3 regions of the Oceanobacter sp. 3_MG-2023 genome follow, and region 2 is predicted to be linked to each of the others. Evidence: predicted binding sites of a transcription regulator. Region 2 holds the regulator's gene; each other region holds the start of a gene.

Region 1 (4,371 bases), on a different contig from region 2:
ATCAGGTAGTCCAGATTCAGCAGCTCGGCCGGATCAACCACCACCATGGCCTTGAACAGCAGGCATGGCATGGCAAACCAGAAGACAAAATCATTCAGGACCTTGGCCGCATCGCCACCACAGATTCTGAATTTTCCGGCCAGAAAACCAACCAGAATAATCAGAAAGATCGGAAAAACCGTGTCGATCAAAATGGACATACCACCCCCAAAGTCCCTCCTTTATGGAGGGCCTGCAGTATAAGTAGAAACGATTGTCGGATACCAGACGGCTATTGGTAGCACTCGGTATCAGGGCACGATCCGTTCAGTCTGTTTGACGGCGGCGACCTGTCGAGCTGCTCTTGCGAGACTTGCCAGTGCCTGCCCGACGCTGCTGGGGACGACGGGATTTACCCTTGACCGGGCTATGGCTTGGTAGCCCACTGAACGCCTGGGTATTCAGCTGGCAAGCCTGGCCGACCAGGTTGTGCAGCTGCTCCAGCAAGGGCTGCATAAAACCGTCATATTTCAGCGCTCGTTCGCTGATATCGTTAAGCTGACGCTCCCAGTGCGCGGTCATATCCGGCACTGTGGTGCTTTCTGGCAAGGTATTGATCAGCGCACACCCTAGTGGCGTCGCCTGGATACTTTTGCCTTCGCGGTGTAAAAAACCGCGTTTGAACAGCAGTTCGATAATGCTGGCCCGGGTGGCTTCGGTGCCGAGGCCGTCGGTGTCCTTGAGGATTTTTCTCAGCTGCCGGTCTTTGACAAAACGGTTGATGCCCGTCATCGCCGCCAACAAGCTGGCATCGGAAAAATGCGCCGGAGGCTGGGTGTGTTTTTCATCAACCCTTGGCTCGCCACTCCAGACCAGCTGACCCGGAGATAACGCCGGTAATGGCTGCGATTGTGAATCTGGCCCGTCTGCAGCTGGCCGCTGTTTGCCAGGTGGCATGGCGGCTTTCCAGCCAGGTTCCAGGTTCTCGCGTTCGTTGGCGACAAACCGGCCACCGGCAATTTCCAGCTCGATCCGGCGATCCGCGTAGCGATATGGGGGATAAAACTGCAGCAGATACTGCCGTGCAATCAGGCTGTAGAGCTGTTTTTCCGTCAGCGTCAGACGATCTGCTCCGGTGGTTTTTTCGGTCGGAATAATGGCGTGGTGGGCTTCGACCTTGCGGTCGTTCCAGGCTTTCGAACGTAGCCCCAGATTGGCTCCCTGCACCACGCTGGCCAGCTCGGGCTGATGTTGCCCAATCGCCTGAATCACCGCTTCCCGGCGACTGTAGTGATCCATCGGCAAGTAACGGCAATCGGAACGGGGATAGGTGATCAGCTGATATTTTTCGTACAACGACTGGCAGCCGTCGAGCACGTGTTTGGCGCTCAGGCCAAAGGCTTTGGCAGCATCGATCTGCAGCGCCGACAAGTTGTAAGGCAAGGGCGCGGCTTGCTGTTTTTCCTTGCGATCCGTCGCAGTAACCCGCGCTTCCTGTTGCCGGATACGGGTGGCGACGTTGTTGGCCAGCCGGGGATTCAGTACCCGGCCTTCTTCGTCCTGATGACTGGCACAGGCATCACTGGGTTGCCAGCTGGCATAAAAGCACAGTGGCTGGTCGGCCTGCAGATGAATCGCCGCACAGACTTCATAAAAGGGCCGGGAGACAAATTGCCGGATTTCTTCATCCCGTCGTACCACCAGACCAAGAATCGGGGTTTGCACCCGACCGACCGACAGTACTTGTTTTAACCCTCCTTGCTGCCCCTTGAGGGTACAGGCCCGCGTCAGGTTGATGCCATACAGCCAGTCCGCCCGGCTGCGCGCCAGGGCCGAGGTCGACAGCGGTATAAACTCCTGATTGGAACGCAGTTGCGTCAGCGCCCGGCTTACGGCCTTGGGGTTGAGGTCACTGACCAGCAAACGTTGCATGTTCTGGCGCTTGGCGCCCGGAACATTCAGATAGCTGATCACTTCATCCACCAGCAGTTGTCCTTCGCGGTCCGGGTCACCGGCGTGCACCAGCTGACTGGCTTCTTTTACCAGTTTGCGTAGCACCGTCAGTTGTTTGCGGGTCTGGCTTTTGGGTTGCAGTTGCCAGCTGTCAGGTACAATTGGCAAGACATCCAGCCGCCACTGTTTGAAGGCCGGGTTGTAGGCTTCAGGCTCGGCCTGTTCGAGCAAATGGCCGATACACCAGCTGACCACATCGCCATTGGCAGCGCGCACAAAGCCTTCACCTTTTTGGTGAGGCTTGGGCAGTACCGCCGCAATGGCGCGACCAAGGGAAGGTTTTTCAGCAATAAACAGGCGCATGGAATGTCTGTATAACTGGGATTTTGTACAGTATATCCAGACTAGGAACAAAAGAAACCGTCAGTACCAGGCGCTATCGCTGAACTGGCGGTATCTATGAATTGGCAAAGAATGGCGCAACCAGCAACCAGCAGCGTTCCGGGCCTGTGCCCTGACTAGCCACAGGCCCACCGGGCAATCAGATACCCCAGTTCACATCATCGTCGTCATCGGTACAGTTACTACGGAAAGACGACAGGCTTGATCGGCTGCATTCCAGATCGGTCACCACAATATCAATACCATCGTAATAGCCTTCGATCAGCATCCAGTCATCATCGTCAATGGCATCGTTCAGATCACTACACTGACTGAAACTGCTGCAATCCAGATCCGGGGCGCTGTCGTACAGGTCGATGGAACCGCCACTGCTTTCGGACAGTTCACTGCCACGCACAATCATCTTGAAATCGTAGCTACTGCCGATGCGGTCATCCGGGCTGCTGTCGTCCTCATCCAGTTCAACAGCGGTAATGCTGCCGCCATCACTGGTGGTCACCACCACATCAATATAAGGACGCTCACCCCATACCGGAGTAAAACCGTCGATATCGTCTTCCAGTTGCAGCAGCTCGTATTCATCAGAGCTGTTTACCTTGTACAGCAGACACATGGCGGCATCGGCCAGACCACAGTCACTCTGGAACCAACCGATATACCAGGAGGCATCGCTGTCACCTTCGCACGTGCTGTCAAAGTCGTCTTCGGCGGCAGAGCACAGCACGTATTCCAGCGCAATGGTGCCTTCATCGTCGACACTGAACTCCAGCTGGGTTACATAGCTGTTGGCCACCGCAGCGGTCAGGTCATCACAGGCTTCGTTACAGGCAAAGTCGATCTCGCTGGCCAGCTCCCAGGTGGCGTCATCCAGTTCATACAGAATGCCAACGTCGGTGTATAACGATATGGAGAAGGTATCTTCGCTGTCATCAACCGCTTCGGTAGAAATAATGCTGTTGAAAACATAACTGCTGGGGTCGCCATCATCATCAAACGAGACGGTGACGTAGACTTCATAACGGTTGCCCCAGACGAAGTCATCAAAGCCGCTGAACGATTCCTCGACAACTTCCCAGCTGTCGCTGCTGTCTTCCCGAATGCGGAAGCAAAGCGAGGTGCTATCGGAGTCGCATTGCTCTTTGTAATAATCAACCAGCCGGGTTTCTACCTGGTCATCCCAGGTTCGCCCCAGCTCCAGGCAGCCTGACAGTGCCAGGGCCATAAGCGGCAATATCAACCGTATTATCCAACGCATAGGTTCAAATTCTCTGTCATCGGGTCAGTAACCAACGGAACAACCCGTTCAGTCAGGTTAGAGCGACCCCCGTTACGCCGGGGTCTTAACCATCAACCATCGGCCATATTTTGTTGCAGCAGAATCGGCATGGCGTAACCAGTCAGAACCTGCTTTTGTACGTCTTGTGCTTCGCCTTCAATCCGTTGCCACAAGGTATCCTGGATCTGGCGACTGCTGTCACCGGCCCGGGCCTGCAGATAGCAGGAAAAACGCTGCTGTAACAGGCGCACGGCGGCATGATGCACGGGCAGGATTTCGGTCATATCCCGGATCTGGCGATCAATCGCGGCCGCCATGGTTTCGGCACTGGCAAGATCGTCGTCACTCAGCGGTTGGCCAAAATCCACATGGATCGTGCCTTTCTGGCCCACGATACCGGTCAACAAACTACGGGTATCTTCCCCTTCTTCCTTGCTGTAACTGCCGTATTTCGCCCGAGCCACCAGCTCTCTGGCTTTCATCAGATCACAGGGGTCCCACTCGTATTGAATACACACAGGCACCGGACGCAAGGCCGACAGGGTCTCGGCAAAGGTTTCTTTATGTTCCCGGCCGTTTAATGCCAGCATTTTCAGTACCGCTTTGTCGGTCAGGTCGACGCCGTTTTTGGCGCGGCCTTCCCGCTGGGCAATCCAGACCGATTCACGCTGTGCCAGCGAATAGCGAATATAGCCCGACAATTGCTGCAGTGCCGTCAGCTTTTCGCGTTTATTGGTAATGTTTCGTCGAACAATGAAGGA
Region 2 (4,371 bases):
AGACAGAGACAGAGACAGAGACAGAGACAGAGACAGGATAAACTCTGATCGGCAAGCGCAAGGGCAAGGAACAAATGCCGCTGCCCACTCACCACTCAGGCAAAAACAGTAAAACCGGAGTCTGGCTCCGGCCTAGCGATGAACAATGACGGTTTTTTTCGTCAGCCCGGAATAAACATCAATCGTATGATTCTGCGGTGCTGTCGGCATCCAGACAGCCTGGGTGGCCACCTCTGCCGTCGCCGGATTATGCAGCACCAGACTGACGGTATCCGAATTATTGATCGCCGCCAGCGGATACACCTCTTCCGGCAAGATCGAAATCACCAGCGTGGTATCTCCCTGATACGACAAATGATTGCCCGATTTACCCGCACTTGCCCGCAGCGCTTTCATGGAACCGACCATACGAATATTACTGGCCGCCTTACGCACGCCCTGGGCATTCTTGACCAGCACATCAAAACGGTCTGCAGACTGTATTTGCGAAACCGGGATGGAACCGTGGCTGACGGTCAAGGTATATAAAACACGATTATCCGCCAGTCGTTCCGATAACGTCGGGATATCCGGAGCCGCAAGCTCACCAAAATAAAAAGGCATGCCCGCTTGTTTAGCCACCTTGAGCACCTTGCCGACCACCAGACTGGCATCCAGCGCCTGTCGATCCGTTTTTTCAATTTCGCGCATCGTCAGTGTGTTTTCAGTCACCAGGGTACCGGCGGTCAAGGTCTGGTTAGCCACCAGCACCGTGTGGTAATTCATCTTGTCGATCTGGCGATATCCCAGCACCGCGGTCAGCAACGCTGAAATAGAAAATACCGTCAAACCAACAATGGCACTGCCGTTTAATCTGCGTTTCATGATCCATTCCTCCGTAACCACTGAACGAATAAAGGTTCTGACCCATTGGTCAGAACCTGATCAGGCGATCAAGGAGCAGTCAAGGTCCCTGCAACAGCAGCAGAACTGGCACCCAGACTGGCAGCCGTTGCACCACCTTCCAGTGCGGTGGCGGTGACGAAGGTAAACTCGGTATTGTCCCCGGCAATCACATCTGGCGCGTCGCCATAAACCGACCCTTCGACGGCGGCGGTACTTTCGCCATTCACCAGACCATTAAATGCGTAGGTCTGATCCAGGCTGCCAATGGCTTCCGCAACGTCTTCCATTTCTGCTGTCAGTGCATCGCGCATGGTCACCAGACCCACTGTCAAACCGACCACCATGGTAGTCACCAGCAGCACCAGCTCCGAGGTCATAACGAAACCACCCTGTCTGGTTTTATGCGCCGTAATTGAAGTTGTCATAATGTAATCCTCATTGCATTTTAGGTATTTTATAGGCTGTAAAAACGTTCAAGCATTTCATTGTTAACCCCTTGTTTACTCTGCTCTAGCCAGTCGTTAACCGGGGTTACATGGGTATTGCAGCCGTTGTGCCAATTTTTGAAATACCCTTTCCAGCGGCGTATCCGGCGATACAAAAACACCATATTTGCCAGCCCTAGAAACATAAAAACCCTTTATTAATGCGGGTTACAGCGATGCCGGAATATTTTATAAAATATCCTGGCCTGCACCAGAAACCCTGAATATCAGCTCAATAACAAAACGTAATGCCTCTCAATACCTGACTTTGCCATGGCATGACGTTTTTTGATTCGCAAAATGAAAAGTAATTTGAGAATCAGAAACAGCCCAGTACCGGAACCTCGCAGGCAACCAACCCGGAAAAGATCAACTACTGTGGGTTTACACAGTGTTTTTTACTGTATATATTCACATCTACTGTACAGATAAACAGATATGGAAACCCTATGATCAAGCTCACCGCCAGACAGCAGCAGGTACTCAACCTGATCAAATCCGCACTGGAAGAAACCGGTTTTCCACCCACTCGTGCAGAAATCGCCAAGGAACTGGGATTCAAATCCCCCAACGCCGCAGAAGAACATCTCAAGGCACTGGCACGCAAAGGCGCAATCGCCATCATGCCCGGTGCCTCCCGGGGTATCCGGATTATCGGCACGGAACCGGAAGGCCTGCCAGTCGTTGGCCGCGTGGCTGCCGGTGAGCCGATCCTTGCCCAGGAACATATCGAGGAATACTGCAGCTTGCCCGCCAATTTCTTCAAGCCAAGTGCCGATTATCTGCTGGAAGTACAAGGCGACAGCATGAAAAACGTCGGGATTTTTAATGGCGACCTGATTGCGGTACACAAGTGTGAAAGCGCCCGTAACGGTCAGATTGTGGTGGCCCGGGTCGAAAACGAAGTCACCGTCAAACGCCTGGAAAAAAATCGTAACAAGGTGCTGTTACACGCCGAAAACGACGCCTACCGACCGATCGAAGTCGATTTGCGTCAGCAGGAATTCAATATCGAAGGTTTGTATGTCGGAGTCATCCGCCGTAATCACTAATCAATCCGCCCAGACAAGACAGCCAGTATCGGTCAGTAGTCATTCACGAGGTTTTGTATGCGCCAACTCAGCTTGCCAGTCGATCGTCAGCCCGTATTGCCGTTTACGAGTATCAACCCGATAACAAGCAAGCCACACGCCTGTGGCAGCCTGACCGAAGTGATTGTCTCTGATGACAGCGCGATCCAGCCGATGCAGCTATTACCCATGCTGGCGCATTGTAATGCCAGTGACCGCTGGCTGATGTGGCTCAGCCCTAACCGAACGCTGAACAAACGATCACTGGCTGATATGAATCTCGACAAGGCACCGGTTATTCATATCGATCTCCAGGCAGATACCCAACAACTGTTGTGCCAACGCATTCTCAACAGTGGTAATAGTCACCTGATTATTGAATGGCAAGGGAATATCAGCCAGCGTGAACGTCGCCGCTTGCATAGTCTGGCACGGCAGAGTGGCAGCCATGTCGTACTGGTACAGGTCCGCCCAAACCTCTGACATACATATAACAGTCGCGCATAAAAAACGGGTAGCCAGGCTACCCGTTTTTTCATTACCCAGCGAAGCATTTAATGCAGCGGATAGCTGTGTTCTTCAACATCAAAGTCATCATCCACATCCATGCCCGACAGCTCGCTGACCTTACGGACACCGGCTTCCAACATCACACGTGCAACATCCATATGGTGCTCACTCAAGCTGGCTTTGGCATCCTCTGAAAAGTGGATTCGCATTAATGCATCACCGTCTTGCTCATCGGCCCGACGTAATGCAACATCCCCATTGGAAAGCTCAATAATCTCGAAAAAGCGTGCCATATATCGTCTCATAAAAAGTGACTGATCAGTCTAACACAGGTGCGACAAACACACGCAGGGCAGAATTTCAGGATTCGCGCTGATTGGCTCGTTGCTCATCGATAAGCTGATGAAAGCAGGCCAGCCAACCGGACACATCCTCTCCATCCCCCGACACCGGATCGTCGGCCGTCGAGGTAATCAGGCGCGTCGCCAACATTGGCTCCACGCCTGATAGCGCTGGCCAACCCAGCTGTTCCACCGCTTGCAAAAAACGGTAAAACCAGCTGAACACGTCTTCGGACAACGCCTGCCACTGGCGCATATCACCCGTCACCAGAGACGTTTGCTGCAACAATTGTGGCAGCGATTCCACTCGGCTGTTCACACCGGCTGCCTGTGCCAGCTCATTCAGATAACACCGATAAGCGGCCAGCAGCTGCAACAGCGCTGCATCATTTAACCCCTGAGTCAAAGCCTGACCCAGGTTCGCCTCCGCGGCTGCAGGTAATTGCTCCAGCAGCAGCCGGCATTGATACAGGCGCTGATTGGTCTGTCCAACCCAGTTCATGGCGGCCACAGATCAGAAGTCCAGTGTCAGGCCCAAATGCCAGCCATCACCCAACTTGTAGCGTTCATCCATATGTTCGACACGAATACCATTATAACGATAACCAGCATAGACACGGGCGGAAGGAATCACCGCATACTGGGCACGAAAATCACTGTTGATCAGGTTTTCGGCATCACCAAAAGAGACAACCGCAGGCGCATAATAGGCGTAAGCGGCGAAACTGACATCCGGATGAGTTGGAATGGCAGCACGGAAAAAGCCACCAACACCCAGAGCTGCACCATCGTAGTGGTCACTTTCAAAAGCAAAGGCCTTGGCACCCACTCCGATATACAGATTACCGTGCGGCTTGCGCAAATCGACAACATGTACACCGGCACCCAGCATATTGCCATCGTCCATATCGTGCAGGGCCGACAGGTTCATATGCAAGCCTGAGCTTGCCTGCGTACCATCATAAGCAATACGGACAGCATCATTGGCGAGACTGAGATCCAGAGCGCCACCCGCCTGGGCACTCATTGCCAGGCATGACAGTGCAGAAGCAGCCATAACCCGACGAACAGCCAGAGTCA
Region 3 (4,371 bases), on a different contig from region 2:
CTCATGGGGATATCAGTGGTGGTTGGGTCGTCGCACAAATGGATCACGCGGCCGAAACCGTTGCCAATCGTCTGGCCCAGGGGCGCATTGCCAATGTGGCGCTGGAATCCGTTGTCTTTATGTCTCCGATACGTATCGGAGCGGCGGTGTGTTTTTATACCCGCGTACTGGAGATCGGCTCATCGTCGATCCGGATTGGCATCGAAGTATGGACCCAGAACCCGAATGAAAACGAGCGCAGAAAGGTCGTGGATGCCGTCTTTGTTTATGTGGCCATTGATGACACCGGGCGTATTCGCCGGGTCCCTCGCTGACCAGGATTCGTCGCTCCCCGATTCCAGAGCAACGTATGCAGCAGCCTGACCGGCCTCGTCGGTCAGCCGCCAGTTGTATCAGTGTCTACAGCGCCTGTAACTTGGCAAAACTGAGCACCAGCCATTTGCTGCCGACATCTTCAAAGTTCACCTGTACCCGCAACCCCGGCCCCTGGCCTTCGAACTGCATTACCGTGCCTTCCCCAAACATCTCATGGTAGACCCGACTGCTCAGGCCAAAAGGCCAGTCCGCCGATATATCTGCTTGCAGTCTGTGATTCCCCGTTCTTGATCGTCGGGCACTCAGAGGTCGTGATACTGTATTTTTCAAACGCACTTCATCCATCAGTTCTGTCGGGATTTCACGAATAAATCGCGAAGGAGTACTAAAATTTTCTTGCCCATGCAAACGTCGGCTCTCGGCGTATGTGATCACCAACTGATCCATCGCCCGGGTGATACCGACGTAAGCCAGACGCCGTTCTTCTTCCAGTCCATCGGCATCATCCATCGACATCTTGTGAGGAAACAAGCCATCTTCCAGGCCGGTTAATACCACCTGGGGAAACTCCAGTCCTTTGGCAGAGTGCAGCGTCATCATCTGCACCGCATCTTCATGTTCATCCGCCTGCCCCTCTCCGGCATCCAGCGCGGCGCTATCGAGGAACTGCGCCAACAGGCTGATATCCTCATCATCACCACCTTCGAACACCTTGGCGGCATTTACCAGCTCTTCCAGGTTTTCGACTCGGGCCTGGCCTTTCTCACCTTTTTCCTTGCGGTGATGCTCAATCAGGTTGGTTTGGGCAAGTACCTGCTCCACCAGCTCATGCAATTCAAGGTCGTCAATGCCGACACTCATTTCATCAACCAGCGTCATAAAACCAGCGACAGCCGTACCAGCCCGTTTTGACAGGCCGCCGGCCGCTACCACCGAAGCACAGGCATCCCACAGCGAACAACCCTGATCCCGCGCCACTGAGCGCAAGGTATCGAGGGTTTTTTCGCCGATGGCCCGGGCTGGAATATTAATCACCCGCTCAATGGCTGCATCATCCTGGCGGTTGAGCAGCAAGCGCAGATAGGCCATGGTGTTCTTGATTTCCAGACGCTCGTAAAAACGCTGGCCACCATAGATGCGATACGGAATCCCTGCCCGCAGCATGGCTTCTTCCAGCGTTCTGGATTGCGCATTGGAGCGATAAAGAATGGCCATATCGACCCGGGCACGTCCCTGCTTGGCCCAGACATCCACCAGATCGGCGATATAACGTGCTTCGTCCTGCTCATTAAACGCACGGTACAGACGAATCGGATCACCCTTGGCACCGGTGGTATGTAACTCCTTGCCCAGGCGGCCACTGTTGTTCTTGATGACGGCATTGGCGGCATCCAGAATCGTCGCCGTGGAGCGGTAGTTTTGCTCCAGCTTGATCATTTCTGCACCCGCAAAGTCCTGTTGGAAGTTGCGGATATTGCCTACATTCGCGCCACGCCAGCCGTAAATCGACTGATCGTCATCCCCTACTGCCATAACTGATACGGTGTTACCGGCCAGCAAACGAATCCAGGCATATTGGATATTGTTGGTATCCTGGAATTCGTCCACCAGAATATGGCTGAAGCGTTGCTGGTAATGTTGCAGCAAATCGGGGTTATGCAGCCAGAGCTCGTGGGCACGCAGCAGGATTTCACCAAAATCGACCATGCCATTTTGCTGACAGTTGTCTTCATAGATTTGATAAAACTGCTGCAGGGTGCGAGTAAAGTTATCAGCCGACGGGATAACATGCGCCGCACGACGCCCTTCGTCTTTCTGTTCATTGATAAACCACTGCAATTGTCTTGGCGGGTAACGACTGTCGTCGATGTTGTTGGCTTTCATCAGTCGCTTGATCAGGCGCAACTGGTCATCGCTATCCAGAATCTGGAAGTACTGGGGCAAGCAGGCTTCACGCCAGTGATGCTTCAGCAATCGATGCGCCAGGCCGTGAAAGGTACCGACCCACATGCCACTGGCAGGTACATCCAGCAGTTGCTCCAGCCGGCCACGCATTTCCCTGGCCGCCTTGTTGGTAAAGGTTACCGCCAGCACAGCAAAGGGTGAGACGTTTTCCACCTTGAGCAACCAGGCAATCCGGTGCACCAATACCCGTGTTTTACCCGAGCCGGCACCGGCCAATACCAGCTGGTGAGGAGATTGGGCAGCCACCGCGTTGCGCTGTCCGTCATTTAATTGATCAATTATCAGTGAAGTATCCATGTCGCGAGTTTACCAGATTGCAACCGTCACGGCAGATTCTGATCGACAATCACCCTGTTTATCCGTACAGCGGGAGATTTAACAGGACGATGACAGTGAGGCACTCTATAATCCGTGACCAAATTTTAATTATTCGGACTCATTAGAGTGAGAAATAGCCCGATTCTGGCCGAAATATCCGCAGCTATCCCCAACTTACGTAAATCTGAAGTCAAGGTGGCTGAATACGTACTGCGGTCGCCACAGCAAGTGATGCATATGCGCATCGTCGACCTGGCTCAAGAAGCCCAGGTCAGCGAGCCAACGATTGTGCGCTTTTGCCGGGGCATCGGCTGCAACAGTTTTCAGGAATTCAAGGTGCGAGTGGCCCAGGAAATGGCCATCACCAACAATATTGGTCAATTTGCTATCGCCACAGACGACAGCATCGACAATATTTGCAGCAAGATTGCCGATACCACCATTCAGCGGCTGCATCAGGTCAAATCACAACTGAAACCGGAACAGGTTGGCGTCGCCGCCAATGCCATCAGCATGGCAACCCGAGTCGAATTCTACGGCTATGGTGCCTCCGGTGCGGTAGCGATCGATGCCCAGCACAAGTTTTTCCGTCTTCAGGTGGCCACCGCGGCCTACAGTGACCCGCATATGCAAGCCATGTCTGCGGTCACCCTCGGGCCTGAAGATGTCGCAGTGGCCATTTCCCAAAGTGGTCGCACCAAGGATTTGCTTAACTCGATTGCCCTGGCCCAGCATCATGGCGCCAAGGTAGTGAGCCTGGCACCCGCCAATACTGCGGTCAGCAAACAGGCCGACTATCCGATTCATATCAATATTGAAGAAGATACCGATCAGTTTACGCCAATGACATCCCGCATTGCTCACCTGATGGTGATCGACATGCTGGCGGTTGCTGTTACCCAGCGTCGCGGCCCTGAATTTGCCCGCCACCTCACCAACATCAAGCGCAGCATCAAATCGCTACGATTGGAGCAGGGCAACGAGCCGTTTGATCCCAAAAACATCACCCGCTAGCCTCTCACCTGCCCGCAGCAGCAACCAGGTCATGGAAACATCAATCTGTCTTGTCACTGTCATTGGAATGCAACTTCGAGCATCAAACATCGTCATAGCCAAATCAATCCAAGGAGAGTGACGATGTCAGCAATAACCAAACTTGAATCTCATGAACAGGTTGTGACGTTTGATAGTCAGGGCAAGGTCGTTGTTAACAAAACCAGCAAGGTGTCTTCCAAAGTCATTGCCCGGCGGGCAATTGAAGCCCATAGCGAACGCAAGCATCTGGAACAGGACTTTGACCGCTACTACGACAACCTGCTCGACCTCTAAACTCTTGTTATTTTGCCAGCCCGACCAGTAACACTCTGTCGCTACATTGATCAGTAACCCAAATAACAGACATAAAAAAAACCCGGCAAATCATTGCCGGGTTTTTAGCGGGAATCCGTTACCGCAGATTACTGTCTCAGACGAACTTACTTGCCAGTAAATTCAGGGTACGCTTCCATACCACATTCTGAAATATCAACACCTTCGTATTCAGCTTCTTCGCTCACACGCAGACCCATGACGGCTTTGATAGCGCCCCAAGCGATCAGTGATGTGATAAAGACCCAGACGAAGATAGTGATTGCACCCATCAGCTGGCCACCGATAGAAGCGCCGTCATTAGTGAACGGAACAACGATCAGACCAAACAGACCAACAACACCGTGAACAGAGATCGCGCCAACCGGATCATCAATCTTCATTTTGTCGAGAGTCAGGATGGAG

Evidence for each region. The regulator LexA, encoded in region 2, represses DNA repair genes until DNA is damaged. The targets are predictions, from matches to a motif close to TACTGTNTANNTANACAGTA.
Region 1: a site for LexA is predicted at 2,309-2,328, ahead of Q8W32_RS11945 (DNA topoisomerase III). Genes of this name have one in related genera too.
Region 3: a site for LexA is predicted at 2,630-2,649, ahead of uvrD (DNA helicase II). Genes of this name have one in related genera too.

Annotation. Positions count from the first base shown of each region.
Region 1 covers NZ_JAUYVX010000012.1:87,151-91,521, reverse strand. The annotation lists gene Q8W32_RS11950 (AEC family transporter) at 1-200, opposite strand, end outside; gene Q8W32_RS11945 (DNA topoisomerase III) at 307-2,295, opposite strand; gene Q8W32_RS11940 (hypothetical protein) at 2,474-3,556, opposite strand; gene Q8W32_RS11935 (1-acyl-sn-glycerol-3-phosphate acyltransferase) at 3,682-4,371, opposite strand, start outside.
Region 2 covers NZ_JAUYVX010000014.1:73,794-78,164, forward strand. The annotation lists gene Q8W32_RS13270 (SAF domain-containing protein) at 133-864, opposite strand; gene Q8W32_RS13275 (hypothetical protein) at 933-1,310, opposite strand; gene lexA (transcriptional repressor LexA) at 1,820-2,422, shown strand; gene Q8W32_RS13285 (cell division inhibitor SulA) at 2,480-2,923, shown strand; gene Q8W32_RS13290 (hypothetical protein) at 2,995-3,243, opposite strand; gene Q8W32_RS13295 (DUF6586 family protein) at 3,311-3,793, opposite strand; gene Q8W32_RS13300 (YfaZ family outer membrane protein) at 3,806-4,371, opposite strand, start outside.
Region 3 covers NZ_JAUYVX010000016.1:31,102-35,472, forward strand. The annotation lists gene Q8W32_RS14350 (acyl-CoA thioesterase) at 1-314, shown strand, start outside; gene uvrD (DNA helicase II) at 400-2,577, opposite strand; gene Q8W32_RS14360 (MurR/RpiR family transcriptional regulator) at 2,725-3,612, shown strand; gene Q8W32_RS14365 (PA3496 family putative envelope integrity protein) at 3,736-3,927, shown strand; gene Q8W32_RS14370 (ammonium transporter) at 4,074-4,371, opposite strand, start outside.